3 regions of the Streptomyces sp. NPDC058665 genome follow, and region 1 is predicted to be linked to each of the others. Evidence: riboswitches for the same ligand, from Rfam matches in the RefSeq annotation. Region 1 holds a riboswitch; each other region holds the start of a gene.
What was found. A riboswitch is a leader RNA that binds a small molecule or an ion and turns the genes downstream of it on or off. The one in region 1 is predicted to bind S-adenosylmethionine.
Positions count from the first base shown of each region.

Region 2: it holds a riboswitch for S-adenosylmethionine, as region 1 does, so the genes downstream of both, ACFWV8_RS24150 (amino acid ABC transporter permease) here and ACFWV8_RS32580 (aminotransferase class V-fold PLP-dependent enzyme) in region 1, are expected to answer to the same signal.
Region 3: it holds a riboswitch for S-adenosylmethionine, as region 1 does, so the genes downstream of both, thrC (threonine synthase) here and ACFWV8_RS32580 (aminotransferase class V-fold PLP-dependent enzyme) in region 1, are expected to answer to the same signal.

Region 1 covers NZ_JBHXRX010000071.1:29,129-38,907, reverse strand. The annotation lists gene trpD (anthranilate phosphoribosyltransferase) at 188-1,255, shown strand; SAM riboswitch class IV at 1,493-1,610, shown strand; gene ACFWV8_RS32580 (aminotransferase class V-fold PLP-dependent enzyme) at 1,869-3,239, shown strand; gene ACFWV8_RS32575 (Lrp/AsnC ligand binding domain-containing protein) at 3,255-3,536, opposite strand; gene ACFWV8_RS32570 (rhomboid family intramembrane serine protease) at 3,533-4,243, opposite strand; gene ACFWV8_RS32565 (hypothetical protein) at 4,419-4,661, shown strand; gene ACFWV8_RS32560 (NYN domain-containing protein) at 4,698-6,059, shown strand; gene ACFWV8_RS32555 (NlpC/P60 family protein) at 6,399-7,424, shown strand; gene ACFWV8_RS32550 (NlpC/P60 family protein) at 7,706-8,734, shown strand; gene ACFWV8_RS32545 (hypothetical protein) at 8,814-9,779, shown strand, end outside.
Region 2 covers NZ_JBHXRX010000038.1:39,423-49,201, reverse strand. The annotation lists gene ACFWV8_RS24160 (transporter substrate-binding domain-containing protein) at 1-523, opposite strand, end outside; gene ACFWV8_RS24155 (amino acid ABC transporter ATP-binding protein) at 585-1,382, opposite strand; gene ACFWV8_RS24150 (amino acid ABC transporter permease) at 1,379-2,359, opposite strand; SAM riboswitch class IV at 2,684-2,791, opposite strand; gene ACFWV8_RS24145 (glutathione S-transferase C-terminal domain-containing protein) at 2,857-3,720, opposite strand; gene ACFWV8_RS24140 (putative leader peptide) at 3,860-3,970, opposite strand; gene ACFWV8_RS24135 (LLM class flavin-dependent oxidoreductase) at 4,414-5,520, shown strand; gene ACFWV8_RS24130 (NtaA/DmoA family FMN-dependent monooxygenase) at 5,517-6,917, shown strand; gene ACFWV8_RS24125 (DUF1684 domain-containing protein) at 6,991-7,815, shown strand; gene ACFWV8_RS24120 (ABC transporter substrate-binding protein) at 7,972-9,591, shown strand; gene ACFWV8_RS24115 (ABC transporter permease) at 9,595-9,779, shown strand, end outside.
Region 3 covers NZ_JBHXRX010000042.1:22,292-32,070, reverse strand. The annotation lists gene nagA (N-acetylglucosamine-6-phosphate deacetylase) at 1-142, opposite strand, end outside; gene ACFWV8_RS25270 (ROK family protein) at 142-1,035, opposite strand; gene ACFWV8_RS25265 (extracellular solute-binding protein) at 1,368-2,588, shown strand; gene ACFWV8_RS25260 (DUF3263 domain-containing protein) at 2,601-2,903, shown strand; gene otsB (trehalose-phosphatase) at 2,954-3,796, shown strand; gene ACFWV8_RS25250 (trehalose-6-phosphate synthase) at 3,843-5,279, opposite strand; gene ACFWV8_RS25245 (hypothetical protein) at 5,339-5,512, opposite strand; gene ACFWV8_RS25240 (glucosyl-3-phosphoglycerate synthase) at 5,561-6,502, opposite strand; SAM riboswitch class I at 6,620-6,747, shown strand; gene thrC (threonine synthase) at 6,763-8,052, shown strand; gene ACFWV8_RS25230 (ubiquitin-like small modifier protein 1) at 8,101-8,376, shown strand; gene ACFWV8_RS25225 (cold-shock protein) at 8,795-8,998, shown strand; gene groL (chaperonin GroEL) at 9,327-9,779, shown strand, end outside.

The DNA of each region.
Region 1 (9,779 bases):
ATGGGAGTTCGCGGGGCGGGGCGGGGCCTTCGTACGCCGCGGGCGCGCACCTTCCGCGTACGGCCACGGGAGCGGGTTCGTCCGCCCGTCGGGCGGCGGGTCCTGGATCCGGGCCGACGCCGATAGGCTGACGCCCGGCAGCACGGGCCACCCGGCCGTGCCCCGTCCACAGACCCCAGGAGCGAGCATGAGCAGCGCTGTCACACCGGCCGGAGGCGACACCATGGCGGCGCGTTCCTGGCCGGGTGTACTGAACCCGCTGCTGCGCGGTGAGGACCTCGACGCCGAGGACACCGCCTGGGCCATGCACCGCATCATGAGCGGCGAGGCCACCGACGCGCAGATCGCGGGCTTCGCGGTCGCGCTGCGCGCCAAGGGCGAGACTGTCGACGAGGTCACGGCACTCGTGGGCGCCATGTACGAGCACGCCAACACCATCGAGGTCCCCGGCGACACCGTCGACGTCGTCGGCACCGGAGGTGACCTCGCCAAGACCGTCAACATCTCCACGATGGCGGCGATCGTGGTGGCCGGATCGGGCGGCAAGGTTGTCAAGCACGGCAGCCGGGCGGCCTCGTCCGCGAGCGGCGCCTCCGACGTGCTGGAGAAGCTCGGCGTCAATCTGGAACTGACGCCGCAGCGGGTCGTGGAGGTCGCCGAGGAAGCCGGCATCACCTTCTGCTTCGCGGCCAAGTTCCACCCGGCGCTGCGGCACGCGGCTAAGGCCCGCAAGGAACTCGGCGCGCAGACCACGTTCAACATCCTGGGCCCGCTCACCAACCCGGCGCGGGTCCGCTCCCAGGCGGTCGGGGTCGCGGACATCCGGATGGCGCCCATCGTGGCCGGGGTGCTCGCAGCGCGGGGCAACTCCTCGCTCGTCTTCCGCGGCGACGACGGTCTGGACGAGCTGACCACGACCGCCACCTCACACGTATGGGTGGTTCGGGACGGCCAGGTCACCGAGCAGTCCTTCGACCCCAGGGACATCGGTCTGGAGCTGGTCCCGGTCGAGGCCCTGCGCGGTGCGGACGCCTCGTACAACGCCGACGTCGCGCGCCGGCTGCTGGAGGGCGAGACCGGCCCCGTACGGGACGCGGTCCTGCTGAACGCGGCGGCGGCGCTGGTGGCGCTCGAACCGGCGGACACCCCACTGAACGACCAGCTCGCGGAGAAGATGGTGCGGGCGGCACGCGCGGTGGACTCGGGCGCGGCGAAGCAGGCGCTGGACCGCTGGGTGGCCGCGAGCAACGCGTAACGGCCTGCCGCCGGCCCGGATCGGCGGGGTGCTGCGGTCGGGACGGCGTCCCGGGCCGTCGGCCCGTGGACCTCGCCTGCCGTCGATCGCCGGACGGCCGCATCGCGGCCCGTCCGCGATCGAGGACGAACCGGCCCCCGGGGCCGGCCCGGTCGAACCGATCCTGACGAGGCACGGGTGTCCCGTATGACGGACGCCCTCTGGGCCGTCTCGCTGTGGTGGGGTAATCTCACCCCAGGTCATGAGTGACAGCGACTACGGCCCCGGCCCGCTGTCCGGCAACCCTCCGTCCGTGGCGGGGTGCCCCGGGTGAAGACCAGGCCGTAGCCAGCGAGGTCTACGGCAAGCGCGGACCCCTGGACATCGTTCGGATGTCGTCATCCCTGGGGTCCTGGTCCTCAAGGGAGCAGTCTCGTGAGCAAGCGAATGCGATAGGGCTTCAGGCCCGTTCCCCGCGCGCGTCGCGGCGGAACGGGAGCCGGCCCTCTTCAGTGAGCCCCACACCCCGCGCGACCTTCCGCGCCGTCACGGCACCGCGTGTGCCGTCGCGACGGCGTGCCCGTCCGCCGGGTCCTGATGCCGTTTCCGCCTTGTCCCGCCGGGAGATACCGACATGTCCGCACAGACCGACACGCCTCACCGCACCAGCACCGACCAGCCGCTCCCCGTCCTCGGACGTGACGTCACCGTCCCCCTCGTCACCGGCGGTGAGGTCACCTACGCCGCGCTCGACTACGCCGCCAGCGCCCCCGCGCTCCAGCGGGTCTGGGACGACGTCGCCGCCTACGCCCCGTACTACGGCAGCGTCCACCGCGGTGCCGGATATCTCTCGCAGCTCTCCACCGACCTCTTCGAGAACAGCCGCCGTACCGTCGCCGGCTTCCTCGGCTGTCGCGAGGACGACCAGGTCGTCTTCACCCGGTCCACCACCGACTCGCTGAATCTGCTGGCCGCCGTGCTGCCCGCCGACTGCGAGGTGTTCGTCTTCGAGACCGAGCACCACGCGTCACTGCTGCCCTGGCGCGACGCACGCGTCAGCTACCTGAACGCGCCGCGCACCCCCGAAGAGGCCGTCGCCACGCTGGAGCGGGCGCTGGCGGGCCGGTGTGACCCGAAGGGCCCCGCGCTGGTGTGTGTCACCGGAGCCTCCAACGTCACCGGCGAGCTGTGGCCCGTACGGGAACTGGCCGCCGCCGCCCACGCCCACGGCGCGCGCGTGGTCCTCGACGCCGCGCAGCTCGCCCCGCACCACCCCGTGGACATCGCGGAGCTGGACGTGGACTGGGTCGCCTTCTCCGGGCACAAGCTGTACGCGCCGTTCGGCTCCGGTGTGCTCGCGGGCCGCGCCGACTGGCTGCGGGAGTCGGAGCCGTATCTCGCCGGTGGCGGCGCCAGCCGCAAGGTCGCGCGCCGTGGCGACGGGGGAGTGGACGTCGAGTGGCACACCACCCCCGCGCGCCACGAGGCCGGATCGCCGAACGTCATCGGTGTGTACGCGATCGCCTCGGCCTGCAAGGCGCTCACCGAAGCCGGCTTCGACCGCCTCGTCGAGCGCGAGCGGGAACTGGTGGCCCGGGTGTGCGCGGAACTCGCCGAGGTCCCCGAGGTGCGGGTGCTCTCGCTCTTCGGCGACGCCGCGCCCCGCGTCGGCGTCATCTCCTTCGTGGTCGACGGCTGGAACAGTTCCCACTTCGCCGCCGCGCTCTCGGCGGAGTACGGCATCGGCGTACGCGACGGGCTCTTCTGCGCCCACCCGCTCGTCCGCACCCTGCTGGGCGGCGACGCGGAGGACCCGGGGGAGTGCGGCGCGCCCGACGCCGGTCCCGGCGAGAAGTCGCTCAACGCGATCCGGGTCAGCTTCGGGGCCGGTACGCCGGACGAGCACGTGGCCCGGTTCACCGGCGCCGTCAGGGAACTCGTCCGGGACGGCGCGCGCTGGAACTACCGCACCGAGGACGGCCGTTGCGTCCCCGACCGCGGCTGACCCACCCCGCTCGGATCAGGCGTCGAGGCCGATCGCGAAGGCCGCTTCCAGGTCGTGCTGGGAGTACGTACGGAACGCCACATGCGTGTCCGTGGCCTCGACGCCCGGGATCTTGCTGATGCTGCCGGGGATGACGTCCGCCAGGTCGTCGTGTTTGGCGACCCGCACCATGGCGATCAGGTCGTAGGTGCCGGTGACGGAGAAGACCTCGCTGACGCTCTCCAGCGCCGCGATCGACTCGGCGATCTCGGGGATCCGGTCGACGCTGGTCTTGATGAGCACGATCGCGGTGATCACGGTTGACGTTCTCCCTCGGGGGCCGCTGAACGGGACTTCACTCTAGCCGTACGCCGGAAGAGCCCCCAGGCGGCGACGAAGCCCAGCGCGAAGCCCACCAGATGCGCCAGATACGCCACGCCGGGGCCCGGCTCGGCGTCGCGGGCCGCCAGCCACTGGAGGACGAACCAGAAGATCAGGACGATCCAGGCGGGGAAGCGCAGCGGCAGGAAGAAAAGGAACGGAAAGAGGCTGGTGACGCGTGCGCGGGGAAAGAGACAGAGAAAGGCACCCAGCACGCCGGAGATCGCGCCCGACGCACCCACCAGGGTCTGGTCGGACTCGGCGTTCACCGCCGCGTAGGCGAGCAGGGCGAGATAGCCGCAGACGAGATAGAAGAGGGTGAACCGCACCCTCCCCATCCGTTCCTCGGCCATCGCCCCGAAGACATGGAGGAAGAGCAGATTGCCGAGCAGATGGAGCCAGCTGCCGTGGATGAACAGCGCGGTGAGAGGGGTGAGCAGAGCGTGGGAGTCACCGGCGGTCAGCTGGTCGGGGATCACCCCCCAGCGTTCGAAGTACGAGCTCTGCGCCGCGAGCAGCGTGTCACCCGTCCCGTACGCGGGGTTGAACCCCGACAGCGGGCCGGTCAGGAAGGCCAGGGAGCACAGACCGATCAGACCGTAGGTCATCACCGGCGCTCCGGTGGTCGCCCGCCAATTGATCATCCAAGGATCATCCCGTACGAGGACAGACAGGCACAGACCGCCTCGCCGCGACCTGGGACTTGCGGGAGGCCGTAGGGTTACGGGCGCGTACATCCATGGAACGGTGCCGTACCGGTGACCGGTGCGGCAGGCTCGAACTCACGACATCAGGGCTCGACGAAATGAGGACGGCACGATGACGACGGTTCCCTTGCCGACCGACGCCACCCGGTGGCGCTGCACGCTGTGCGGCAATCTCACCAGGTTCGACGTGACGCGTTCGTCCAAGGTGGTGGAGTACGTCCATCTGGACCTGGCCGGGACGTCGAAGGTCGAGGAGCGCGACGTGGTCAGTGAGACCATCGAGTCCGTCCGCTGCCGCTGGTGCAACGCGGTGGATCAGATCGAACTGGTTGACAGGCCGGGCGCCGGTTCCTGAGGGAGCCGCCCGAAAGGGTAGTGGGGTGAACGGATCGTGGAGCAGCCAGCACGTGGCGCCGAGCCGGCCGGTGCGGCCGACGGCGACGCCGAGGCGCTCGACAGACCGCTGCCCGAGTCCGTACGGCGCCGGGTCGTGGCGCTGGTCTCGGACGCCTTCGGCGGTCTGACCGTCACCGAACTGCCCACCCAGCTGCGCCAGTACGCGCGCTTCACCCCGACCAGGCGGGCCCGGTTCGCGGGCAACGCGATGGCCGCCGCCCTGGAGAGCGACCCGGTGTTCCGGCAGCGGATCGGTGAGCGGTTCGGCCAGGCGGACCCCGAGCTGGCCGCCGCCGTGGAATCCGGCTCGCCGCCCCCGGCCGCCGACCCCGTCGACGTGGCGGCGGCCGCCTATGTCCTGCGGCCCGTCGGCTGGGTGAAGCTGGTGGCCGCCGCCGGCGAGGAGGTCCAGCGCGCCGACGCCGAGCGCGTCGACGAGGAGAACCGCCGCGAGTTGGAGCGGCTGCGTGAGGAGCTGGACGAGGCCCGCGCCGCGACGAGGAGCGAGACCGAGCGGCTGCGTACGGAGCTGGACACCGCCCGCAAGGAGGCCGAGTCCACGCACCGTAAGCTCCGCAGCGCCCTGAGCGATGTGAAGCGCGGCGAGGCCGCCCTGCGGCGTACGACCGCCGAGATCGAGGCCGCCCGCGCGGAGGCCGCGGTCCAGGTGTCCGCGGCGGAGAGCGAGACACGGCGCCTCAAGGCCCGGCTCGCGGAGGCGGAGGCGGCGGTGGAGGCCGGCCGCCGGGCCGCCCGCGAGGGGCGCTCCGTGGAGGACATGCGGCTGCGGTTGCTGCTGGACACCGTCCTGGAGTCGGCGCAGGGCCTGCGGCGGGAGCTGGCGCTGCCGCCGGCGGCCTCGCACCCCGCCGATCTGGTCGACGCCGTGGCGCCCGGCCGGATGTCTCCCAAGGACATCGCGGCCCGTGCGCTCTCCGACATGGACCCGGCGCTGCTGGACCAGTTGCTCGCGCTGCCGCAGGCGCATCTGGTCGTGGACGGCTACAACGTCACCAAGACCGGCTATCCGACGATGCCGTTGGAGAAGCAGCGGCTGCGGCTGCTGGGCGGGCTCGCGATGCTCGCGGCGCAGTCCGGCGCCGAGATGACGTGTGTCTTCGACGGGGCCGAACTGGTCGCTCCCGTACTGCTGGCGCCGCCGCGCGGGGTAAGGGTTCTGTTCTCGAAACCGGGTGTGACGGCTGATGAGTTGATCCGTCAGCTCGTGCGGGCGGAGCCGCCCGGCCGCCCGGTGGTGGTGGTCTCCACCGACCGTGAGGTCGCCGACGGCGTGGCGCGGGCCGGCGCGCGGCCCGTCGCGTCCGCCTTGCTGCTGAAGCGGCTTTCGCGCGTCTAGTAACTCCTGTGGCCAATGCGGCATTTGGTCACTCCATGTCACACCACAGCGTCAATTGCTCATCACTGTCAGTGTGATGTATGTGAAGAAACCACTCCGCGGCCAAATTTTTGCTCTTCAGGATTTGAACTGATCACGAGAAGGTCACTAGGGTCAGGCCTCGAACCTTCGCGCGGTTGATCACCCATCCGGGGTGGCGGCGAAGGAACCGCCGAATTCGTGCAGTTCAGTCCGGTTGCACCGGATTCCCGGCCCCACCGGGAACGCTGAGCTCATGGAGCCGGGGATCTGCTCCCCGTACACCCGGTAGGCGGCTCGAGGAAGAAGGAGCTCGCCTTCGTGGCGTCCCACCGTCGTCCCAAGCAGCCGAGCCGCGCCCGCGTGACCGTGCTCTCCGCGACCGCAGCCGCAGCTGTCGCTCTGACGTCCCAGGCCGCGCAGGCCGACCCGAAGCCGACCGTCGAGGACGTCAAGGAAAAGGTCGACAAGCTCTACCACGAGGCCGAGGCCTCGACGGAGAAGCACAGCGGCGCGGAAGAGAAGGAAAAGAAGCTCGAAAAGCAGGTCGAGGCGATCCAGGACAAGGTCGCGCGCGGCCAGGACGAGCTCAACGAGCTGCGTACCGGCCTCGGTTCGATGGCGAGCGCCCAGTACCGCTCCGGCGGCATCGACCCCGCCCTCCAGCTCTTCCTCTCCTCCGACCCGGACGACTATCTGGACAAGGCCTCCGTGCTCGACCAGATGGGCGCCAAGCAGGTCGGCGCGCTGGAGAAGATCCAGGCCAAGCAGCGGACCCTCGCGCAGCAGCGCAAGGAGGCGTCCCTCAAGCTGAAGGATCTTGAGTCGACACGGGTCGAACTCGCGAAGAAGAAGAAGGACGTCCAGACCAAGCTCAACGCGGCGAACAAGCTCCTCAACACGCTGACCGCGGAGGAGCGCGCGAAGATCCAGGAAGAGGACGCCGAGCGCGCGGCCCGTGGCAACGAGCGCGTCAACCTCGGCAACGAGTCGGCCTCTTCTGGCCGTGCCGCCGCCGCGCTGGCCGCCGCCAAGACCCAGCTGGGCAAGCCGTACATCTCCGGCGCCGAGGGTCCCAACTCCTACGACTGCTCCGGGCTGACCCAGTGGGCCTACGCCCAGGCGGGCGTGAGCCTCACCAGGACCACGTACACCCAGGTCAACGACGGCGTCCAGATAGGCAGGGGCGAACTCGCCCCCGGCGACCTGGTGTTCTTCAGCGGACTGAGCCATGTCGCGCTGTACGTCGGCAACGGCCAGGTCATCCACGCCCCCAAGCCGGGCACCGTGGTGCGGTACGAGGCCATGGAGTGGGCCGGCAGCTTCCAGTTCGGCGTCCGCGTCTGACCCACCGCTCGGCGCGGGTGCTCCGCACGGACACCCGCGCATATCCACGGACACGACCACGGTCGCCCGTACGGGCGAACTCCGTTCGCTCCCGCTGACGCACGCCCCGCCGGTGACCTGTGATCTCCGGCGGGGCATCACTGTCTGTGCCCGGCGCGGTCTTTGGTCACTCCGTGTCCGCGCGGTTACTCTCTGCTGCGTCGCAGCTCCCGGTCATGGTTCCGCCCGTCGGGCGGCAGGGGCTGCGCGGTTGCGTCCAGCGGAAGGAAGTGCGGCTTCCTGTGGTGTCCCATCGTCGTTCCTCACCCCCCGGCCACAGCCGGGGCGCCCGGGTCACGGTCCTGTCCGCCGCGGCTGTCACGGCCGCGACCGCCCTCGGGACGGCGCCGGCGGGCGCGGACCCGGGGGAGACGACCGAGGCGACCCGGTCGGCCGTCGACCGGCTGTACGCGGAGGCCGAGAGGGCCACCGAGCGGTTCAACAAGGCGGGCGAGCGGGCCGGTGTGCTGCGCGAGCGGGTGGACCGGGTTCGCGACAGCGCGGCCCGGGGCCAGGAGCGCGTCAACCGGATGCGTGGCGCGCTCGGTTCGATCGCCAGTGCCCAGTACCGCTCCGGCGGACTCGACCCGGCGCTCGCGCTGCTGCTCTCGTCCGACCCGGACAACTATCTCGGCAAGGCCGAGGCCCTGGACCGGCTGAGCGACCGCCAGGCGGTGGCCCTGCGTGAACTCGGCCTCGCCCAGCGCAAGCTCGACCGGCAGCGCGACGAGGCGGCCAAGGACCTCGCCGAACTGGAACGCAGCCGGGCAGCCGTCGCCCGCCACAAGCGCACCGTCGAGGCCAAGCTCGCGCAGGCGCGGCGGCTGCTGAACTCGCTGCCCGACGCCGGGAGGGACGCCGGCCGGGCCTCGCGCTCGGGGCGCGACGCCGGCCCGCTGTCCTACGGAGGGGAGGCGCCCGCGACCGCGTGGGCCGCGGCGGCGGCCCGTGCCGCCCGCGGGGTCGTCGGCCTGCCCTACGTGTGGGGCGCCAACGGCCCCTCGGCGTTCGACTGTTCGGGCCTGACCCAGTGGGCGTACGCGCAGGCCGGGGTCTCCCTGCCGCGTACGTCGCAGGCGCAGCGGTACGCGGGACAGCGGGTGCCGCTCTCCCAGGCCAGACCGGGCGATCTGGTCGCTTACCGCGACGACGCCAGCCACATCGGGATGTACATGGGCAACGGCCAGGTCGTCCACGCGCCCTACCCCGGTGCCTCGGTCCGCTACGACCCGGTCGGCATGATGCCGGTCTCCTCCGTCACCCGGATCTGAGCGCGGTCCGGGCACCGGAGGACCGGTCACCGACGCATCGTCGGGATTCGTCCTCGCGGCGCCCCGTACGATCGACCGGGTGGCAGGTCAGGGACGTACGACTCGGAGACGTGCGGCGGGTCGCGGGCGTACGCCCACCCGCCGCGTGGTGCGCCGCCGTGCGGCGGCCTCGCTGCTGGGGTGCCTGCTGGTCGCATCCGGCTGTTCGGCCCCCAGGGCGACCGACGCCGACACCGCCGCGATCGAGCGCACGCTCGACCACCGGGCCGACGCGCTCATCGACCGTGACGAGAGCGGCTATCTGGCCGCCGTCGATCCCGCGGCCGGCGAACTGCTCGCCACCGAGCGGCGGACGTACCGGAACCTCGTCGACGTGCCCGTGCGGTCCTGGGAGTGCGAGCTGCGCGACGTCGAGCGCTCGGGGAAGCGCGCGACGGCGCGGGTCGAGCTGCGCTACCGGATAGAGGGCTACGACAGCGCGCCCGTCACCTCGGCCCGCACGCTGGAGCTGGCCGAACGGGACGGGCGCTGGTACATGACGGCCGACCGGCCCGGCGATGGCGGCGTGCAGCAGCTCTGGCAGCAGGGCGCCGTCGACGTCGTCCACGGCCGACGCAGCCTGGTCCTCGGCGTCGGCCAGGACAACGAACGGCTGCGTGAGATCGCCGCCGCCGCCGACCGGGCGGTGCCCGCCGTCGACGAGGCGTGGCCGGGCGAGTGGTCGGGGCGCGTCGTGGTGCTGGTGCCGGAGTCGGTGGAGTCGATGGCGGGTCTGCTGGGCGCCTCCGCGACGAGCTACCGGGGCATCGCCGCCGTCACGACCGGTGAGACGCGGCGGCAGGGCTCGTCGCCGGCGGACCGGGTGATCGTCAACCCCGACGCGTACAGCATCCTGGGCGACTTCGGGCGCCGGGTGGTCCTCACCCACGAGACCACCCATGTGGCGACGCGGGCGGACACCTCGAAGGCGACGCCGATGTGGCTGTCGGAAGGTTTCTCCGACTGGGTCGCCTACCGGGACACCAGCCCCATGGACGGCCAGGCC
Region 2 (9,779 bases), on a different contig from region 1:
GGTTGTCCTGCCGGTAGGACGCGAACTCGTACTTCGTTTTCCGCTCCTCGGTGTCCGTGACGTTGGTGAACGCCACGTCGACCTTGCCGCTGTCGATGCCGACGAAGAGGTTCTCCCACGTGGAGTTCTTCACCTCGGGCGTGAGACCGAGGACCGCGGCGACCAGTCGGCCCAGGTCGGGTTCCGCACCGGTGAGGGTCTTCTGGTCGCTGCCCACGTAAGCCAGGGGCGGGAAGCCGGCCGGCAGGGCGCCGACGCCGATCGCCAGCTTGCCGCTCTTCCTGACAGCGGCGGGCAGTTCGGCGCTGATGGACGTGACCTCGGAGACCTTGATGGTGGTCTGCCGGGCGGCGCCGTTGGAGACCTGGCCGATGACGACCTCGCCGGTCCTGGCGGCGGTGTCGGTGGAGGTGGCCGCGTCGCTGTCGCCCCCGCAGGCGGCGAGCCCGGTGGCCAGGGAGGCGACGGCGGTCGCCGCGGTGATGCCGCGTATCAGGCCGCGTCGGGTGAAGTGGGTAGGCATGGCCATTCCTTGTCGCTGGAGGTGATGAGGGTGGCGTGGGGGAGGTCGGGGGCGCGGCGGGTCAGAGGACCTTGCTGAGGAAGTCCCTGGTCCGCTCGTGCCGGGGCTTGTCGAGGACCTCGGAGGGCGGACCCTGCTCGATGATCTTGCCGCCGTCGATGAAGACGACCCGGTCGGCGATCTCGCGGGCGAAGCCGATCTCGTGGGTGACGATGACGAGAGTGGTGCCACCGGTCGCCAAATCCCTGATGACGGCGAGGACTTCGCCGACCAGTTCGGGGTCGAGGGCGGATGTGGGCTCGTCGAACAGGATGACGCCGGGGCGCAGGGCGAGGGCTCGGGCGATGGCGACGCGCTGCTGCTGACCGCCGGAGAGCTGGCGCGGGTAGGCGCCGGTCCTGTCGGCGAGGCCGACCCGGCCGAGGAGTTGGCGGGCGAGTTGCCGCGCCTCGGGCTTGCCCAGCCGGCCGGTGGCGACGGGGGCCGCGGCCACATTGTCGAGGACGGTCAGGTGCGGGAACAGGTTGAAGTTCTGGAAGACGAAGCCGATCCGCCCGCGCTGGGTGAGGATGGCCCGCTCGCTCAGTTCCTTCAGCCACTTGCCCTGCCGCTTCACGCCGATCGGCTCGCCGTTGACGCTGACGTAGCCGATCTCGGGCTTCTCCAGGTGGTTGATGACCCGCAGCAGGGTGGACTTGCCGGATCCGGAGGGGCCGAGGATGACGGTGACCTCGCCGGGACGGACGGTCAGGTCGATGCCGTCCAGCACCCGGTGGGTGCCGTACCACTTGTGCACACCGTGCACCTCGACGGCGGCGGCGTCGGCATCCGCCAGGGCGTCGAGCGTCTTGGCGGTCATACGGCGGCCTCCCGGCGGATGCGGACGCGCAGGTCGGTGAGACCGGTGCGGAGCTTCCGCAGCGGCGTAGGCGGCAGGCCGCGGGTGGCACCTCGGGCGTAGTGCCGCTCGACGTAGAACTGGATGACGGAGACGACGCTGGTCAGGATCAGGTACCAGACGGTGACGACCAGCAGCAGCGGCACGATGTCGCCGGGGTAGGTGGAGCCCATGGTCTGCGCGGAACCGAACAGGTCCAGCAGGGAGACGTAGAAGACCAGCGAGGTGGCCTTGATCAGGCCGATGAGCTGGTTGACGTAGTTCGGGACGATCGAGCGCAGCGCCTGCGGAAAGACGATCTTCCGGAACTGGTAGGACTTCGGCAGGCCGAGCGCCGCGGACGCCTCGTGCTGGCCCTGGTCGACGGAGAGGATGCCGCCGCGGACGACCTCGGCCGCGTAGGCGGCCTCGTTGAGGCTGAGGCCGATGACGGCGACGACCATGTCGGTGGCGAGTCTCGACTCGTCGAAGGAGAAGAAGGCCGGGCCGAAGGGAATGCCGACGCTCAACGTCTCGTACAGGGCACTGAAGTTGTAGAGGAGGATCAGCACAACGATGAGCGGGATGGAGCGCAGGGCCCAGACATAGGTCCAGCTGACCGCGCGCAGCACCGGGCTCTTCGAGAGCCGGGCCAGGGCGAGCACGATGCCGCCGAGCAGGCCCAGCACCGCGCTGTAGGCGGTGACTTCGAGGGTGATCAGCAGGCCGTCGAGGATGGTGGGGCGCAAGAACCAGTAGCTCCAGCGGTCCCACTGGTAGAAGGGGTTGGAGACCAGCCCGTGCACGAACTGGGCGACCAGGACCAGCACGACCGCGGTGCCGATCCAGCGTCCCGGCCGCCGCAACGGCAGAACTCGCTGGGCGGTGAAGGCTTTCGACGGTTCGTCGTCGGTCGGCGCCTCGGGGAGGGTGACGGTGGCGCCAGGGGGTTCACTCATGGTGGGCTCCGGCTGGTTCGGACATCACGGACAGCGCGCCGGCGTGCGGCGGCGGATGCCACGGCGAGGTACCAGGGGCAGGGAGGACGACGGCACACCGCGAGCGCGGTGTTCGTCAGGGGATCGAGGCTGCGGGGAGAGGTCAGCCCCGACAGCGGGCACGGCCCGGTGCGGTACACAGCGCGCTGTTCACGCGAAGCAGATCGACGGCGCGATCGGCGACGAGGATGTTCGGGTACGGCTGTACGCAGCCCTGCGGGCGGCGTGTCGCCGTCCTGGGAGCTGCGTACATGGCGTCACCGTCACTGTCTCGGCCCTGTGTGGGCCTGGCGCTTACCGAAGTGTCATCCGGTCCGGTCGTCACCTGGGGCACCCCCTGCGGTGCGGGGTTGCCGGTCAGCAAGCCAGGGCTTGTCGCTGACGCTCATGACCATTCTGGGCCGTAGTTAAGACATCCGCCCGAACGAATGTCAACGCCGGTCCACCAGGTGGAACGGCTAAGGGGACGAGTGCGCGGCCCAGTCGAGGATCTGGACCGCCGCTCCGGCGGCCTCCAGGCCCTGGCAGCGCGCGTGGTGACGGCGTTCGATGCCGTCGAGGTCGAGGTGGCCGCCGAAGGCCGGGTGGGCGGCGAGCCGGCGGGCGTAGGCCCACAGGGTCTGATGGCCGGCGATGCGCCGGACGGCGGAGGCGTCCAGGTGGTCGCGGTGCACGGTGTCGAGTTGGACCAGCGCGACCCACAACTCGACATCGGCTGCGGTGATTTCGTCGCGGATCAGGTAGGTGCGCCCGACGAGCCGGTGCTCCAGCGCGTCCAGGGTCTCCAGCAGCGTCCCGAGTGCTGTGTCGCGCTCCGCCTGCTCCCCACCGGCCGAACCGGCGTGCTGGGCGGCCTCCTCGATGCCCCGCGCGCACATCCGCTCCACGGCCTCGATCTCCGGCTCCGCGCCGCAAGGGTAGAGCGAGGGACCGCCGCCGCCGAAGCGGCGGGCGAGGTCGCGCATGATGTCCGGGGCGTGGGTGCTGACGATCCGTCCGGACCAGTCGTCGCTGAGCACCGGAGCGACGGCGGGGCCGGGGTACCTGTGGGCGCTGGCCTCGTAGAGCGGGCGCAGGGCCGAGTGGCCGCCATCGGGACAGTCGGGCACGGCGGGCAGTCCGGTCATCGGACAGACGGTGTCCAGGCCGAGCAGGCCGTGGGTGACGGCGATGCGCAGGCCGTCGGGACAGGTGGTCGACAGATGCAGGCGGTAGCGGCCGGGAACGGCGTAGTGGCCGCTGCGCGCGTCCGGGCCGATCCGGCCCCGGAAGGCGGGCTCGGGCCGGAGGGACGGGCGGGCAGCCAGCGGTGTGACGGTCATGACTCTCCCCGGGAGCGGGCGCAGACGTACGCGCGGCGGAAGCGATGTCGGGCTGGGGTGTGTTGCCGGATTCCCGTCGTCCGTGCGGAGGGCGGGCGCGGCGTTCCAGGGGACGCCGTGGACGCGGGGCAGGCGGAGTTCAGCCCTTGGGGCTGACCGCGCTGCAGACACGAAGCAGATCGATATGACGCCGGGAGGTCAGAAGAGGCGAACGGCTCACTCGGACGGTGACCGGATCAAAGCGCCTCATATTTCCCTACCTATTTACTAGGATTCTCCAGTGAGTGTCGGCCCCACCGACACCGGCGTCAAGAGGGCCGTCCCGCACCGCCGAACGCCCCGGCGGACGGCGGCCGGACAGCCGGCCGACCGCGCCCCTCCGCCGGGGTGGACCTTGACACTCACGGGGGCGGGCGACGTACGTTGAAAGGGAAAGTTCCTTCACGGGTGGAGGCTTTGATGCACGTTCCGGACGCGGCATCGCGTGGTACGTGCACCAGGCCGTGCCTTCGAAGTCCCGCCTGGCCTGCGGCGTCTGGCGCGCGGCTCATCACCCGGCGGCATGTCGACTACTGCCGTACCTCCTCCGCCGTCTGTCCTTCCGTACACGTCTGATCACCGCCGGCCGTCGGGCCGGCTGTCTCGTCGTGGCCCTGTGGCCGCGAGTCATCGTGTTTCCCGGAAGGAACCCCCTTGTCCGGTCCCGCCCTGCACCTCGCCGTCGAGATCGACGGCGACGGCGCCCATCCCGCGGCCTGGCGCCGCGCCGCCCACTCCCCCGGTCAGCTGCTCACACCTCGCCGCGTGGCCCGTGTCGCCGCCATCGCCGAGAACGCCGGGTTCACCCTGCTCACCCTGGACGACGGCGTGCTGCCTCCCGGCGCCGCACCGGATCCGGTGGGCCGTATCGGCGCGGTGGAGCGGGCGGCTTTCGTCGCGGCGTCCACGAGCACCATCGGAATCGCGCCCGTCGTCCCGGTGACGTACGCCGAACCCTTCCATGTCTCCAGCCAGTTGGCGGCCCTGGACCATATCTCCGCCGGTCGCGCCGGGTGGGTGGTGACGGAGGAGGAACGTCCCGAGGCGGCCCGTGCCTGGGGGCGCCCACTGGTCGCCGACACCGGCGCGCGGGCCCGGGAGTCCCGTGACGGGGTCGAGGTGGCCCGCGCCCTGTGGGACTCGTGGGAGGACGACGCGGTCATCCGTTCCGTGGCCACCGGCCGCTACCTCGACCGCGAACGGCTCCACTACATCGACTTCACCGGTGAGACCTATGCCGTCAAGGGTCCGGCGATCGTGCCGCGCCCGCCCCAGGGCCAACTCGTCGTCCTGGGACGGCCCGACCGGATTCCCGCCGCACAACTCGACGTCGCTCTCGTCGAGGGGCGCGACCTGGCGTCGGTCGCCACGGCCGCTGCCGCCGCCGGTACGCCCCGCGTCCTCGCCGAGGTCGAGGTGGCGCTGGACACCCCGGGGGCCACGGCCGCCGAGCGTGTCGCCGACCTGGAACGGCACACGGCCTGGAGCGACCGGGGAAGGCTGCGGCACATCGGCACCGCTGACCAACTCGTATCTGTGCTGGTCGAGTTGAGCCGTCACGTCGACGGCGTACGACTGCATCCGCTGGTACTGGACGAGGACCTGGCCGTCCTCTCCCGCCTCGTCCTGCCCGCCCTGTCCGGGCGACGCCTCGTCGCCCGTCCGCTGCCCGGCACGTCTCTGCGCTCGGCCCTGGGTCTGGAGCGCCCCGCCAATCGCTTCACGGCCGCGGCCGTGGCCACCCAGGAGGACGCCCGATGACCCTCAGCGATCCCCTCGACGTCCCCAGACCGCACGCCCAGCTCCACTTCGGAGTGTTCTTCCAGGGCGTCAACCACTGGACCATCTGGTCCGCCCCCGACAGCGGCTCCCAGATCGACCCCGCCTCCTTCCGACGGGTCGCCCGGACCGCCGAACGCGGCCTGTTCGACGCGTTCTTCCTCGGCGAGGGCCTCCGGCTGCGCGAGGTCGACGGCAAGATCCACGATCTGGACGTGGCCGGACGACCGGACGCCATCACCCAGCTCGCGGCGCTGGCCGCGGTCACCCGCAGCATCGGTCTGGTCTCCACCTCCAACACCACCTTCAACGAACCCGCCGATCTGGCCCGCCGCCTGTCCGGCCTCGACCTCCTCTCCGAGGGCCGCGCCGGCTGGAACGTGGTGACCACGGACAACGCCTGGACCGGCGCCAACTTCCGGCGCGGCGGCTACCTCGACCACGCCGACCGCTACCGGCGCGCCGAGGAGTTCCTCTCCGTGGCCCGCGCGCTCTGGAACGGCTGGGAGGACGGAACCCTCGCGCCGGAAGCCGGCGCGCCCGCCTGGTCGGCGCCCGGCGGCGCACACCAAGTGCGCCACAGGGGACCGCAGTTCGACGTCGACCTCGCCCCGACCCTGCCGCGCAGCGCCCAGGGTCACCCCGTCATCTTCCAGGCCGGGGACTCCGGCGAGGGACGCGACTTCGCCGCTCGCAACGCCGACGTCATCTTCTCCGCGCACGGCAGCGACTTCGACGACGCGCTGGCCTTCGCCGACGACATCCGGCGCCGGCTGCGGGCGGTCGGACGGCCCGACGACGATCTGCGGATCCTGCCCGGCACCGAGATCATCCTCGGCGCCACGGAGGAGGAGGCCCAGGAGAAGAAGCGCTGGATCCGTCTCCAACAGGTCACCCCGGCCACGGCGTTGGGGATCGCCGGGCCGCTTTGGGGCATCGATCTCTCCGACCGCGACGCCGACGGGCCGCTGCCGAAGGAAGATCCGGTCGTCAGTGAGAACGACGGCTCCTTCGGTGCCCGGCGCATCGCCGACCCGCGTGCGGTCGTGGCCGAGTGGCGGGCGAAGGCGGAGGCGAACGGCTGGTCGCTGCGCGAGACCGTCATCGCGCTCGGCCCACAGCGCGGGCATGTCGGCACCCCGTCCGGCCTGGCCGACAAGTTCGCCTACTTCGTGCGGCACGGCGCGACCGACGGCTTCAACGTCACGCCCCACCTCATCCCCGACGGCCTCGACGACATCGTCGACCTGCTCGTCCCTGAACTGCAGGAACGCGGGATCTACCGCACCGAGTACACCGGCACCACCCTGCGCGAGAACCTCGGTCTGCGCGAACCCCTCACCCACCGGTCCGCGCCGGACCGGCGGCGGGTGGGCTGAGCGCCGGACCGGCCGTTCCGCTCATGACCGAGTACACACGACTGACAAGAAGCCGTCACGAAGGAGATTCCCCATGCCCACCGAGGCCACCACGACGGACCTCCAGGCCTTCACCGAGACCTGGCAGGAGTGGTACCGCGCCCAGGAGGCCCGGCTCGCCGCCCCGCACGGATTCCTCGCGATCACCGGACTGCACTGGCTCGACGACCGGCCCCAGCGGTTCCCGGACGCGCCCGGGGCGTGGCGCACCGGCCCGGAGGGGGTCGTCGTCGACCTCGACTACGGCGAGGAACTGATCGTCGGCGGAACGCCGGTGCGCGGTGAACACCGCTTCGGCGTGCTTCCGGAGCGCGGCGGCGTCGACGCCGTCTGGGGCGACGCCGTCATCGAGGTCGCCCGGCGCGGCGGGCACGACATCGTACGACCCCGGCACCCGGACGCACCGCTGCGCACGGCCTTCACCGGAACGCCCGCCTACGACCCCCACCCGCGCTGGGCCGTGAGGGGCCGCTACATTCCCTTCGACACGCCACGGCCGACCACCGTGGGCGCCGCGGTCGAGGGCCTTGAGCATGTGTACGACGCTCCGGGCAGGGTCGAGTTCGAGCTGGACGGGCGTCCGCTGTCGCTGACCGCGTTCCCCGGCCATGGCGCGGGCCGGCTGATGGTGCTGTTCACCGACGCGACCTCCGGCGTCACCACCTACGCCGCCAACCGGGCCCTGGCCCTGGAGGCACCCGCCGCCGACGGCACGGTCGTTCTGGACTTCAACCGCGCCGCCAACCTGCCCTGCGCCTACACGGACCTGGCCACCTGCCCGCTGCCCCCGGCCGAGAACCGGCTGTCGGTGGCCATCGAGGCCGGCCAGAAGATCCCGCGCGAGCGCGGCGGTTCCTGAACCGGACCCGGTCCGGTCCGACTGCCCCGCAGAGCGTCCCCTGGCTCAACAGCACTCCCCCGGCACCGGCACCGCTCCGGCCGGGGCCATACGCCCACGCACGGCCATGCCTCGCACGGCGTCCGTGCCTGGTGACACGAGTAGGAGAAGCCCTCCGTGACGACGCTTCCCGATGTCAGATCCACCCGGTGGGCGGCACTGACCGCCCTGGTGACCACCAGTGTTCTGCTGACCGCCTGCGGCTCCGGCGGAGGCGATTCCGGCAGCGGCACCGGGCGGCCCGAGTCCGGCGGCACCCTGACCTTCGCGGTGGGCTCGGACGCCGGCTGCCTGGATCCACAGCAGGTCGCCAGCAACGAGACCATCTATTCGGTGCGCCAGATCGTGGACTCCCTGACGGACCAGGACCCCAGGACCGGCAAGATCGTGCCGTGGCTGGCGGAGAGCTGGGACGTCAGCCCCGACGCCACGGCGTTCACCTTCCGGCTGCGCCCGGACGTCAGCTTCAGCGACGGTTCGAAGCTGACCGCTCAGGTGGTCAAGGACAACTTCGACGCGGTGCCCCGGCTCGGTGCGCTCGGCACCCTCGCGCAGGGCTATCTGAGCGGCGTCAAGAGCACCGCGGTGACCGGCCCGCTCACCGTGAAGGTGACCTTCGGGCAGCCCAACGCCCAGTTCCTGCAGGCCACTTCGACGCACTCGCTCGGCATCGAGTCCTCGGCGAGCGTGCGGAGGACCCCGCAGCAGAAGTGCGGAGACGGGGTGATCGGATCCGGGCCGTTCGTGCTGAAGCGATATGTGCAGAACCAGTCGCTCACCCTCGCCAAGCGCACCGGATACGCCTGGGGCTCCTCGCGGTGGAGCAAGAAGGGCGAGGCGTACCTGGACAAGCTGGTGTTCAAGGTCGTACCGGAGGCGGGGGTACGGGCGGGCAGTCTCCAGTCCGGTCAGGTGGACGCGATCAGCAGCGTCGGCAAGGCCAACGAAGCGGCACTCAAGGGCGGCCAGGTCTCCCTCCAGCGACGGGCCAACCCGGGCGTCGTGTTCGGTCTCGGCCTCAACAACTCACGGCCGATCCTGAAGGACGCGAGGGTGCGCCGGGCGATCCTGTACGCCATCGACCGGCAGCAGATCGCGGACACCGTGTTCCCGACCGGCACCCGGCCGGCGACCAGCATCCTCGCGCACACCACACCCGACTACACCAGCCTCGCCCCGGACCTGACGTCCGACGCGGCCAAGGCCAAGCCCCTGCTGGACGCGGCCGGTTGGCAAGCCGACAGTGACGGCATCCGCACCAAGGACGGCAAGAAGCTCGGTCTGACCATCAACTGGATCCCCAACGCCGACACCAACCAGCCCGCGCTGGAGCTGATCCAGCAGCAACTCAAGGCCGTCGGCGTCCAGGTGACCCTCAACCAGCTCCAGCTCACCCAGCTCACGCCGACACTGCAGTCGGGCGACTACGACGCGGCCTGGGGCAACGTCACCCGTGCCGACCCGGACATCCTGCGCAGCTCCTTCTCCACCGGGCTGGCCAACTTCTACCGCGTACCGACGAGCGGACTGGACACGGCCCTGACCGCGCAGGCCGCGACCACGGACACCGCGAAGCGAAAGCAACTGATCGGCCAGGCACAGCGGTTGATTGTGAGTAACGCCTATTACGTGCCGGTCGTCGAGCTCCAGACCCAGTTGGGTGTGTCGAAGCGGGTGCACGACCTGAACTTCGACGCCTCCAGCCGGCTCCAGCTGCACGACACCTGGATCGGCTAGGGCATGCGCCGCTATGTGATCAAACGGCTCGCCCAGGCGGTCGGTGTGCTGTGGGCGGCGTACACGGTCTCGTTCCTGGTGCTGGACTATCTGCCGGGCGACCCGGTCACGGCGATGGCCGGTGCCGGGATGGACTCGGGACAGGTCGACCCGGAGCAGATCGCCGCCCTGCGGCACGAGTACGGCTT
Region 3 (9,779 bases), on a different contig from region 1:
AGGCCGCCCCGCTCACGGAGCCCGTCGGTCCCGCCTCGGTGATCCGTCCGCCCTCGACTCTCACCCGTCCGTTCTCCACCACCCCGGTCGGCAGCACCACCCGGGCGCCGGCGAGAACAGTGCTTTCGGCGCGTGCGGCCATCAGGCGGATACCTCCGTGGAGAGTAGATCCCAGGCGAGCAGGCCCGCGCCCAGGCATCCGGCGGTGTCCCCGAGGGCCGCCGGGACGATCTCGGGCAGCTTCTGGAACGTGACCCGCTCCTCGACCGCGGCCCTCAGGGGTGTGAACAACGTTTCCCCGGCCTCGGCGAGACCGCCACCGATGATCAGCCTTCGGGGGTCGAGCAGGGTGAGCGCGGTGACCAGCCCGGCGGCGAGCGCGTCGACCGCGTCCGCCCAGACCGCCACGGCCCTCGGGTCGCCGGAGGCCACCGCCTTCGCGCAGTCGGCCGCGTCCGCCTCGGGATCGCCGCTGGCCGCGGCCCATGCCCGGGTCACGGCCGCCGCCGACGCGATGGTCTCCATGCAGCCGGTCTGCCCGCAGCCGCACACGGGTCCGTCGGGCCGGACCACGACATGCCCGATCTCACCCGCGTAGCCGTGCGCGCCGGCCTCGATGGTGCCGTCGATGCCGATGGCACCCGCGATACCGGTGCCGAGCGGTACGAAGAAGAACCGGTCCGCGCCCCTGCCCGCGCCGATCCGCCCCTCGGCGAGCCCGCCGGTGCGTACGTCGTGTCCGAGGGCGACCGGTACGCCGCCGAGGCGCGCGCCGAGCAGATCCCGCAGCGGTACGTCACGCCAGCCGAGGTTCGCCGCGTACACAGCTGTGCCGCGCTCGGCGTCGACGATGCCCGGTACCGCGACCCCGGCGGCGACCGCGCCCTCGCCGAAGTGCTCGATGCCATGGGCGCGCAGATCCGCCGCGAAGCCCAGGATGGACTCGACGATCGCGTCGGGGCCGCGCTCCCTGCCGGTGGCCCGGCGCGCCTCGTACAGCAGCGCGCCGTCCGTCCCGACCAGGGCGGCCTTCATTCCGGTGCCGCCCACATCCAGGGCGATGACGTGTCTCACAAACGCATTCTCGCGCGAAGACCCGGGAAAGGTCTAGTCCACTGTGGTGGATTGTTGCCAGTCCATACAAAGCCTTCATCAAACCCTTCTGGCAAAGAAGTTGCCGAAGCGATACAAGGCCGGCGTAGACCTCCGGCAGCGCATCGTGGAAAATCGCAGCTCGTCAACGCAGGACGTCACGGGGGACCGACTGGGTGGGAAACGCCGTGCAGACGGCCGAGCGAAAACAAGGGTGGGAAAAGGCTGTGCAGCAGCGCTTCCTCAGGACTTCCGCGGCGATAGCCGCATTGGGCATGACAATGGCGCTGAGCGGCTGCGGCAGCTCCGGCGGATCAGGTGACATCACCCTGAAAGTTGTCGCGGCGGACTACGGCAACAGCCCCGCCAACAGCTCGGAGAAGTACTGGAACAGCCTGGCCAAGGAGTTCGAGGCCGACAACCCGGGCATCAAGGTCGACATCGATGTCCGTTCCTGGAAGACCGTCGACGCCGATGTGGCGAAGATGGTCAGGGAGGGCGAGGCCCCCGACATCGCGCAGATCGGCGCCTACGCCGACTACGTGAAGAAGGAAGAGCTCTACAGCGCGGACGAGCTGCTCTCCATCCCCACCCAGGCGAACTTCCTCTCCCGCTTCGCCGACGCCGGAAAGGTCGAACAGACCCAGTACGGAATGCCGTTCGTCGCCAGCACCCGGCTGCTCTTCTACAACAAGGGCCTCTTCGCGGAGGCCGGTCTCTCGGCGCCGCAGAACTGGGCCGACATCAAGTCGGACGCCGAGGCGCTCAAGGAGCAGGGCGTACCGACCCCGTTCGCCCTCCCGCTCGGCGCCGAGGAGGCACAGGCCGAGACCATGATGTGGATGCTCAGCGGTGGCGGCGGCTACACGGACACGGTCGACGACTCGTACGCGCTCGACTCCGAGCCGAACATCAAGACCTTCGAGTGGCTCCAGACGGAGCTGGTCGGCAAGGGCCTCACCGGTCCCGTACCGCCCGGTGAACTGGACCGCGCCGACGCCTTCAAGGCGTTCACCAGCGGCAAGGTCGGCATGCTCAACGGGCACCCGACGATGATGCAGGAGGCCGAGAAGGCCGGCGTCCAGGTCGGGATGGTGCCGCTGCCGGGCGCCACCGGCAAGTCCAAGTCCACGATGGGTGTCGCCGACTGGATCATGGCCTTCAAGCAGGCCGGGCACCGCAAAGAGGCCGGCAGATTCCTCGACTTCACCTTCGAGGACAAGAACGTGATGGACTTCGTCGGGCAGTACGACCTCCTGCCCGTCACCTACAGCGCGTCCGAGACGATGGTGGCGGACACCGAGCACAAGGAGCTGCGGAAGTTCCTGGAGGCGCTGCCCACCTCGGAGCTGTATCCGTTCGGCAAGACGTCGTGGGCGGGTGTCAGCGAGGACATCAAGAAGAACATCGGCAAGGCGGTGCAGCCCGGCGCGGTGCCGTCCGAGATCCTGGCGAGGATCGGCCGGGACGCGACCACGGCGGAGAAGTCCGAGTAGCGTGTCACCCCAATGACACCGCCCGCGCCTACTCCCGAGCCCCAGCCGCAGCCCGAGCCGGAGCCAGAACTGACCGAGCCCGAGCCCGAGCCCGAACTGACCGAGCGGGACCGGGCCGTCCTCGCCGTGGAGGCCCGCTCGTGGCCCGGCCCCGGCGCCAAGGAGCGCGACATCCGGGAGCGGCTGGGCATCTCGCCGACCCGCTACTACCAGCTGCTGGGCGTGCTCATCGACGATCCGCTGGCCCTCGCTCACGACCCGGTGACCGTCAACCGTCTGCGCCGGATCAGGGACGCCCGCCGCGCCCGCCGCTGAGCGGTGTCTTTCGCCGCCCCCCGGCGGCCCGGCGCGGATAGGCTCGGAGCATGGGCAGCCACTCGCACCCCCTGCCGACCCCCGTCACCTCCGCCGGCGCCGAAGGCCTGGCCGCGCTTCTCGCCCGGCCAGGGAAAGCCGTCGTCGCGCTCGACTTCGACGGCACGCTCGCCGACATCGTCCCCGACCCAGAGAGCGCCCGCGCCCACCCCGGCGCGGTCCCCGCGCTCGTCGCTCTCGCCCCGCACGTCGCCTCGGTCGCGGTGATCACCGGCCGCCCGGCCGCTGTCGCGGTGCGGTACGGCGGCTTCGCCGGCGTACCGGGCCTGGAACACCTCGTGGTGCTCGGCCACTACGGCGCCGAGCGCTGGGACGCGGTCAGCGGCACCGTGACCGCCCCGCCGCCGCACCCCGGGGTCGCCGCCGCCCGTGACGAACTCCCGCGGCTCCTCGAACAGTTCGCGTCCTGGAGCGGTACGTGGATCGAGGAGAAGGGCCGGGCGGTCGCCGTCCACACCCGCAGGGCCGCCGACCCGCAAGGGGCCTTCGACGCCCTGCGCGGACCCCTCGCCGACCTGGCGGCCCGGCACGGCCTGGTGCTCGAACCGGGCCGTATGGTCCTGGAGTTGCGCCCGCCCGGCGTGGACAAGGGCGTGGCCCTTCAGGAGTACGTCCGCGAGGCCGGCGCCGAGACGGTCGTCTACGGCGGCGACGACCTGGGCGACCTCCCGGCCTTCGCCGCGGTCAACGCCCTGCGCGCGCAGGGCTGTCCGGGTCTGCTGCTGTGCAGCGGTACGGGGGACGTCCCCGAACTCGCCGACCAGGCCGACCTGGTGCTGCCGGGCCCTGGCGCGCTGGTCGGTTTCCTCGCGTCGGTGGCGGCCCGCCTCTGACGGGCGGCGCAAACGCCGCGCCGCTCTGCCCAGCCGCTCTGCCCGCTCAGCCGCTCACCAGCGCGTCAAGCTGGTCCAGGAACCACCGCTGCGGCGGCAGCGCCGTCGCGGCGGCGGCCAGGCGCTTCGTGCGTGCCGTGCGGTCGTCGTCGTCCATCGTCAGGGCCTCGTGCAGCGCCGCCGCCGTGGCCGTCACGTCGTACGGGTTCACCACCAGCGCGTCCTCGCCCAGCTCCTCGTACGCGCCCGCCTCCCGCGACAGCACCAGCGCGCACCCGTTCTCGGAGACGACCGGGATCTCCTTCGCGACCAGGTTCATGCCGTCGCGGATCGGGTTTACCAGCGCCACGTCCGCCAGGCGGTACGCGGCGAGCGAGCGCGCGAAGTCGTCCTTGACGTGCAGTACCACCGGTGTCCAACCGGGCGTCCCGAACTCGGAGTTGATCTCGTCGGCCACTTCCTGGACCCGCGCCGTGTAGTCGCGGTAGACCGCGAGGTCCTGCCGGGACGGATAGGCGAACGCCACGTGCGTGACCCGCTCGCGCCACTCCGGCCGTTCGGTCAGCAGCTGCCGGTACGCGTGCAGGCCCCGCACGATGTTCTTCGACAACTCCGTGCGGTCCACGCGCACGATCGTCCTGCGGGGCGCGTCGGCGGTCCCGCCGATCTGCTCGCGAAGCTCGGCGAGGCGCTCGTCCACGTCGGGCCGGTTCGCGCGCTCGCGCAGGAAGTCCGCGTCCGCGCCCAGACCGTGCACGCCGATCCGTGTCTTGCCCGTACCGCCCAGCAGTTCCGTACAGCACGCGGTGAACGCGTCGGCCCAGCGGTGGGTCAGGAACGCGGCGCGGTCCGCGCCGAGGATGCCGCGCAGCAGCTGGCGCGCGACGTCGTCGGGCAGCAGCCGGAAGTAGTCCACCGGCGCCCACGGCGTGTGCGAGAAGTGCCCGATCCGCAGGTCGGGGCGGAGCGCCCGCAGCATGCCGGGCACCAGGGCCAGGTGGTAGTCCTGGATCAGGACGGCCGCACCGTCGCCCGCCTCGTCGGCCAGGGCCTCCGCGAACGCGCGGTTGTACGCCTCGTACGACGCCCACTGCGCCCGGAACCCGCTGCCGAAGGCCGGCTCCAGCGGTGTCTGGTAGAGCAGGTGGTGGACGAACCAGAGCGTGGAGTTCGCGACGCCGTTGTACGCGTCCGCGTACACATCCGGCGGGATCCCGAGCATCCTGACGCGCTGTCCGCCCGTGTCGGCGGTGTCCAGCCGGCCGCCGGTGCGCCGGACCGCCTCGCGGTCGCCGTCGCCGAGGGCCGCGCAGACCCACACGGCGTTCGTGTCGGGGCCGATGGCCGAGAGCCCGGAGACAAGGCCTCCGCCGCCGCGCCCGGCGGTCAGGGCGCCGTCCTCACCGAGCTTGTACGAGACGGGACCGCGATTGGAAGCGACAAGGACCTGGGCGGGCGGCTCGGGGACCATCTCGGAGACCATGTGGCGAAACCTAGCCCTTCGCGGAAACGCTCAAACGTACGGTTTCAGGTCGGCGTGGATCAGCCACGGCCCCTGCCCCTCCCATGGACTGCCGCCACCGCCACCACCCCCGCGCCGACGAGGGCGAGGGCCATGCCACCCAACAACCAGAGTTGTTCAGAGGTCAGGGCCGAAACGGCCATCGCGCTCATGGCGGTCGTCGCGGGCAACGCGCTCATCACAGTCATCGACATACCGGGCAATATAGGCAAATCGATACTTAGATCATACGAACCCGACGGCTAGGCCGCGCGGCGCGCCGCGTACTCCGCGATCTCCCGCATCGGTGGCCGCTCCTCGGTGTCCACCGCGTACGTACGCGCCTCGAAGCCCCCCTTGCCCCGCTCGAACTGCGTCAGCTCCGGCCGCACCAGATGCCCCCGCGACAGCCGCAGCTGCGCCGTCCGGTAGATCGCCGCCGCCATCCGCCCCAGCGCCTGCCCGTCCTGGTGCCGGTGCCTGCGCGCCCCGACGTCGACCTGGCCGAGCGCGTCGAGCCCCACCGTGTGCAGCGCGTCCACCAGCAGCCCCAGCTCCACCCCGTACCCCACGGGGAACGGCAGCCGCTCCAGCAGCGAGCGCCGTACCGCGTACTCACCGCCCAGCGGCTGCACGAAGCCCGCCAGCAGCGGCCAGTGCAGATTCAGCAGCGGACGCGCCACCAGCTCCGTCACCCGGCCGCCCTGCCCCGGCTCGTCGCCGAGCGGGCGGTCGTACATCGCCTTCACGAACTGCACGTCCGGATCGGTGAGCAGCGGCCCCACCGTCCCCGACACGAACCGCGCCGAGAAATCCCTCAGATCCGCGTCCACGAAACAGACGATGTCGCCGCTCGTCACCAGCAGCGAGCGCCACAGCACCTCGCCCTTGCCGGGCACCGCCGGCAGCCTCGGCAGTATGTCGTCCCGGTGCACCACCCGTGCCCCGGCCGCCGCCGCGAACTCTCCCGTACGGTCGGTCGAGCCCGAGTCGATCACGACCAGTTCGTCGACGAGCGGCGCCGGACCGGCCATCAGTTCACGCCGGATCACCGACACGATCGAGCCGACCGTCGCCTCCTCGTTCAGAGCCGGGAGCACCACGCTGACCCGCGCTCCCTGCTTGGCGCCGGCCAGCCGGTCGACCGGCCGCTCCGCCGCAGGCCAGGACCGCCGGGCCAGCCAGCGCTCCACTTCTCGCAGCACGTGATCTCCATCTCGCGGATCGGACGAAGGTCTCAACCGTCCAGGGGTTCGGTTACAGTCTTGAACAACGCGAATGACCGTCGCATGTCGGGGGTCAGGACGCCGACAATCGAATACCGCTCATCCAGAGGGGCAGAGGGAACGGCCCGTTGAAGCCCCGGCAACCCTCCCGCCGACCGCGAGGTCACGGTGGGGAAGGTGCCAATTCCGTCTCGCGGCGAGATGCGTCGCGAGGAAGATGAGGAAAGGGCCTCGCCTTCATGGCTGTGCAGACCGTCCAGCAGAACACTTCCGGCGCTGTCGACCTCGGACCCGCCGCCGCCCTCTCGTGCCGCGAATGCGGGGAGCGCTTCGAGCTCGGCCCGATCTTCGCCTGTCAGAGCTGTTTCGGCCCCCTCGAAGTAGCCTACGACCTCCCGGTGGGCGACCCCGAAGGCCTGAAGAAGCGAATCGCCGCGGGCCCCGACAACATCTGGCGCTACGCGCCGCTGCTGCCCGTCCCCGCCGACGTCGCGTCGAAGCCGAACATCAACCCCGGCTTCACCAAGCTCGTCAAGGCCGACAACCTCGCCCGTGAGCTGGGTGTCACCGGCGGCCTGTACGTGAAGGACGACTCCGGCAACCCGACGCACTCCTTCAAGGACCGCGTCGTCGCCATCGCCGTCGAGGCCGCCCGCGCCTTCGGCTTCACCACGCTCTCCTGCTCCTCCACCGGCAACCTCGCGGGCGCCGTCGGCGCCGCCGCGGCCCGTGCCGGCCTCCGCTCCTGCGTCTTCATCCCGCACGACCTGGAGCAGGGCAAGGTCGTCATGGCCGCGATCTACGGCGGCGAACTCGTCGGTATCGAGGGCAACTACGACGACGTCAATCGCTTCTGCTCCGAGCTCATCGGGGACCCGCTGGGCGAGGGCTGGGGCTTCGTCAACGTCAACCTCCGCCCGTACTACGGCGAGGGCTCCAAGACCCTCGCGTACGAGATCTGCGAGCAGCTCGGCTGGGAGCTGCCCGACCAGCTCGTCATCCCCGTCGCGTCCGGCTCGCAGCTGACGAAGATCGACAAGGGGCTCAAGGAGCTGATCGCGCTCGGCCTGGTCGAGGAGAAGCCGTACAAGATCTTCGGCGCGCAGGCCGAGGGCTGTTCTCCGGTCTCGGTCGCCTTCAAGGCGGGCCACGATGTCGTACGGCCGCAGAAGCCGAACACCATCGCCAAGTCACTGGCGATCGGCAACCCGGCCGACGGCCCGTACGTCCTGGACATCGCCCGCCGCACGGGCGGCGCCGTCGAGGACGTGAACGACGAGCAGGTCGTGGACGCGATCAAGCTGCTCGCGCGCACCGAGGGGATCTTCGCCGAGACGGCGGGCGGGGTGACCGTGGGTGTGACGCGCAAGCTCATCGAGGCGGGGCTGCTCGACCCGGCGCTCACCACGGTCGTACTGAACACGGGTGACGGGCTCAAGACGCTGGACGCCGTCGCGCCGACGACGGGGCCGACCGCGACGATTCCGCCGAGCCTCGACGCGTTCCGCGCCGCCGGCCTGGCGCGTTGAGCCGTTGAGCCCCTCAAGAAGCCGCTACTCCCCGGAAGGCAGAAACCGATGAGCGTGAACGTCCGTATCCCCACCATCCTCCGTACGTACACCGGCGGAAAGGCCGAGGTTCCGGCCGAGGGCACGACCCTCTCCCAGGTCATCGAGTCCCTGGAGTCGAACCACCCGGGCATCGCCGCCCGTGTCCTGGACGACCAGGGCAAGCTCCGGCGCTTCGTCAACGTGTACGTGAACGACGACGACGTCCGCTTCGAGCAGGGCCTGGAGACCGCCACCCCGGACGGCGCGGGGATCTCGATCATCCCGGCGGTCGCCGGCGGCTGAGCGAGGGGCCGGACAGCGGCACCCGGCCGAACGGCAGCGCCCGGCCGAACGGCACGCACAGTGAACGGCGTTGCCCCCTCCGCGAGAGAAGTGGAGGGGGCAATTCCATGAGGTTGAACGCGATAGAGTCGGGGTAGCCCCGCCGCCGCCGGTGTCGCGACCGTGCCCCGAGCATATGAGTTCGCGACAAGATGCGGTCAAAGTGTGGACGCTGTTTGCGCGGTTCCTTGCGCTTTGCCCGGCCCGACTTGCCCCTGGTAGCCCGGCATTTCACCTCTTTGCGTGTTGTGGCATGCCCATAATTCTCGTCCGATTGACCTGTTGCAGAGGGCAGTTGGGCAGATACATTCAGCCGCGGTCGACGCGTTCCGGCGCGAAGTGCGGTCCCGCGCAGGGGCCAGTAATAGGGGAGTTGGGCATGGCTCAGGGCACCGTCAAGTGGTTCAACGCGGAGAAGGGCTACGGCTTCATCGCGGTCGACGGTGGTGCGGATGTTTTCGTCCACTACAGCGCGATCCAGATGGACGGTTACCGCACCCTTGAAGAAGGTCAGCGAGTTGAGTTCGAGATCTCGCAGGGCCAGAAGGGTCCGCAGGCGGACATGGTCAAGCTCGCCGTCTGATTCCGGCGCGATCGGCCAACGACGCACTCACACACGAGGGGCTCGCATCCCAAGAGGGGATGCGGGCCCCTCGTGCGCGCGCGGTCCGCGCGCGGGGCTGTGCGCGCGGGGTCAGGGGGGTGCGCCGCTCGGGAGTCGCTTGCACTCAAGGGGGTCGAGTGCTAATCATTGGCGTTAGCACTCTGCAGGTGAGAGTGACAACTTATGGACCGGGTCAGCGAGGCCCGAGAGCCTGTGGGGCAAGGAACCGCAAGGCTCTTCGGCCGTCCGTCGCGGGCGCCGACACGGTCCGGAGCAATCCACCCCCTGTCCGGGAGGACCACTTCACATGGCCAAGATCATCGCGTTCGACGAGGAGGCACGGCGCGGTCTCGAGCGCGGGATGAACCAGCTCGCCGACGCCGTCAAGGTAACCCTTGGCCCCAAGGGCCGAAACGTCGTCCTCGAGAAGAAGTGGGGCGCCCCCACGATCACCAACGATGGTGTTTCCATCGCCAAGGAGATCGAGCTCGAGGACCCGTACGAGAAGATCGGCGCCGAGCTGGTCAAGGAAGTCGCCAAGAAGACGGACGACGTCGCCGGTGACGGTACGACCACCGCGACCGTCCTGGCCCAGGCCCTGGTCCGCGAGGGCCTGCGCAACGTGGCCGCCGGCGCCAACCCGATGGCCCTCAAGCGCGGTATCGAGAAGGCCATCGAGGCCGTCTCCGGTGCCCTCCTTGAGCAGGCCAAGGACGTGGAGACCAAGGAGCAGATCGCTTCGACGGCCTCCATCTCCGCC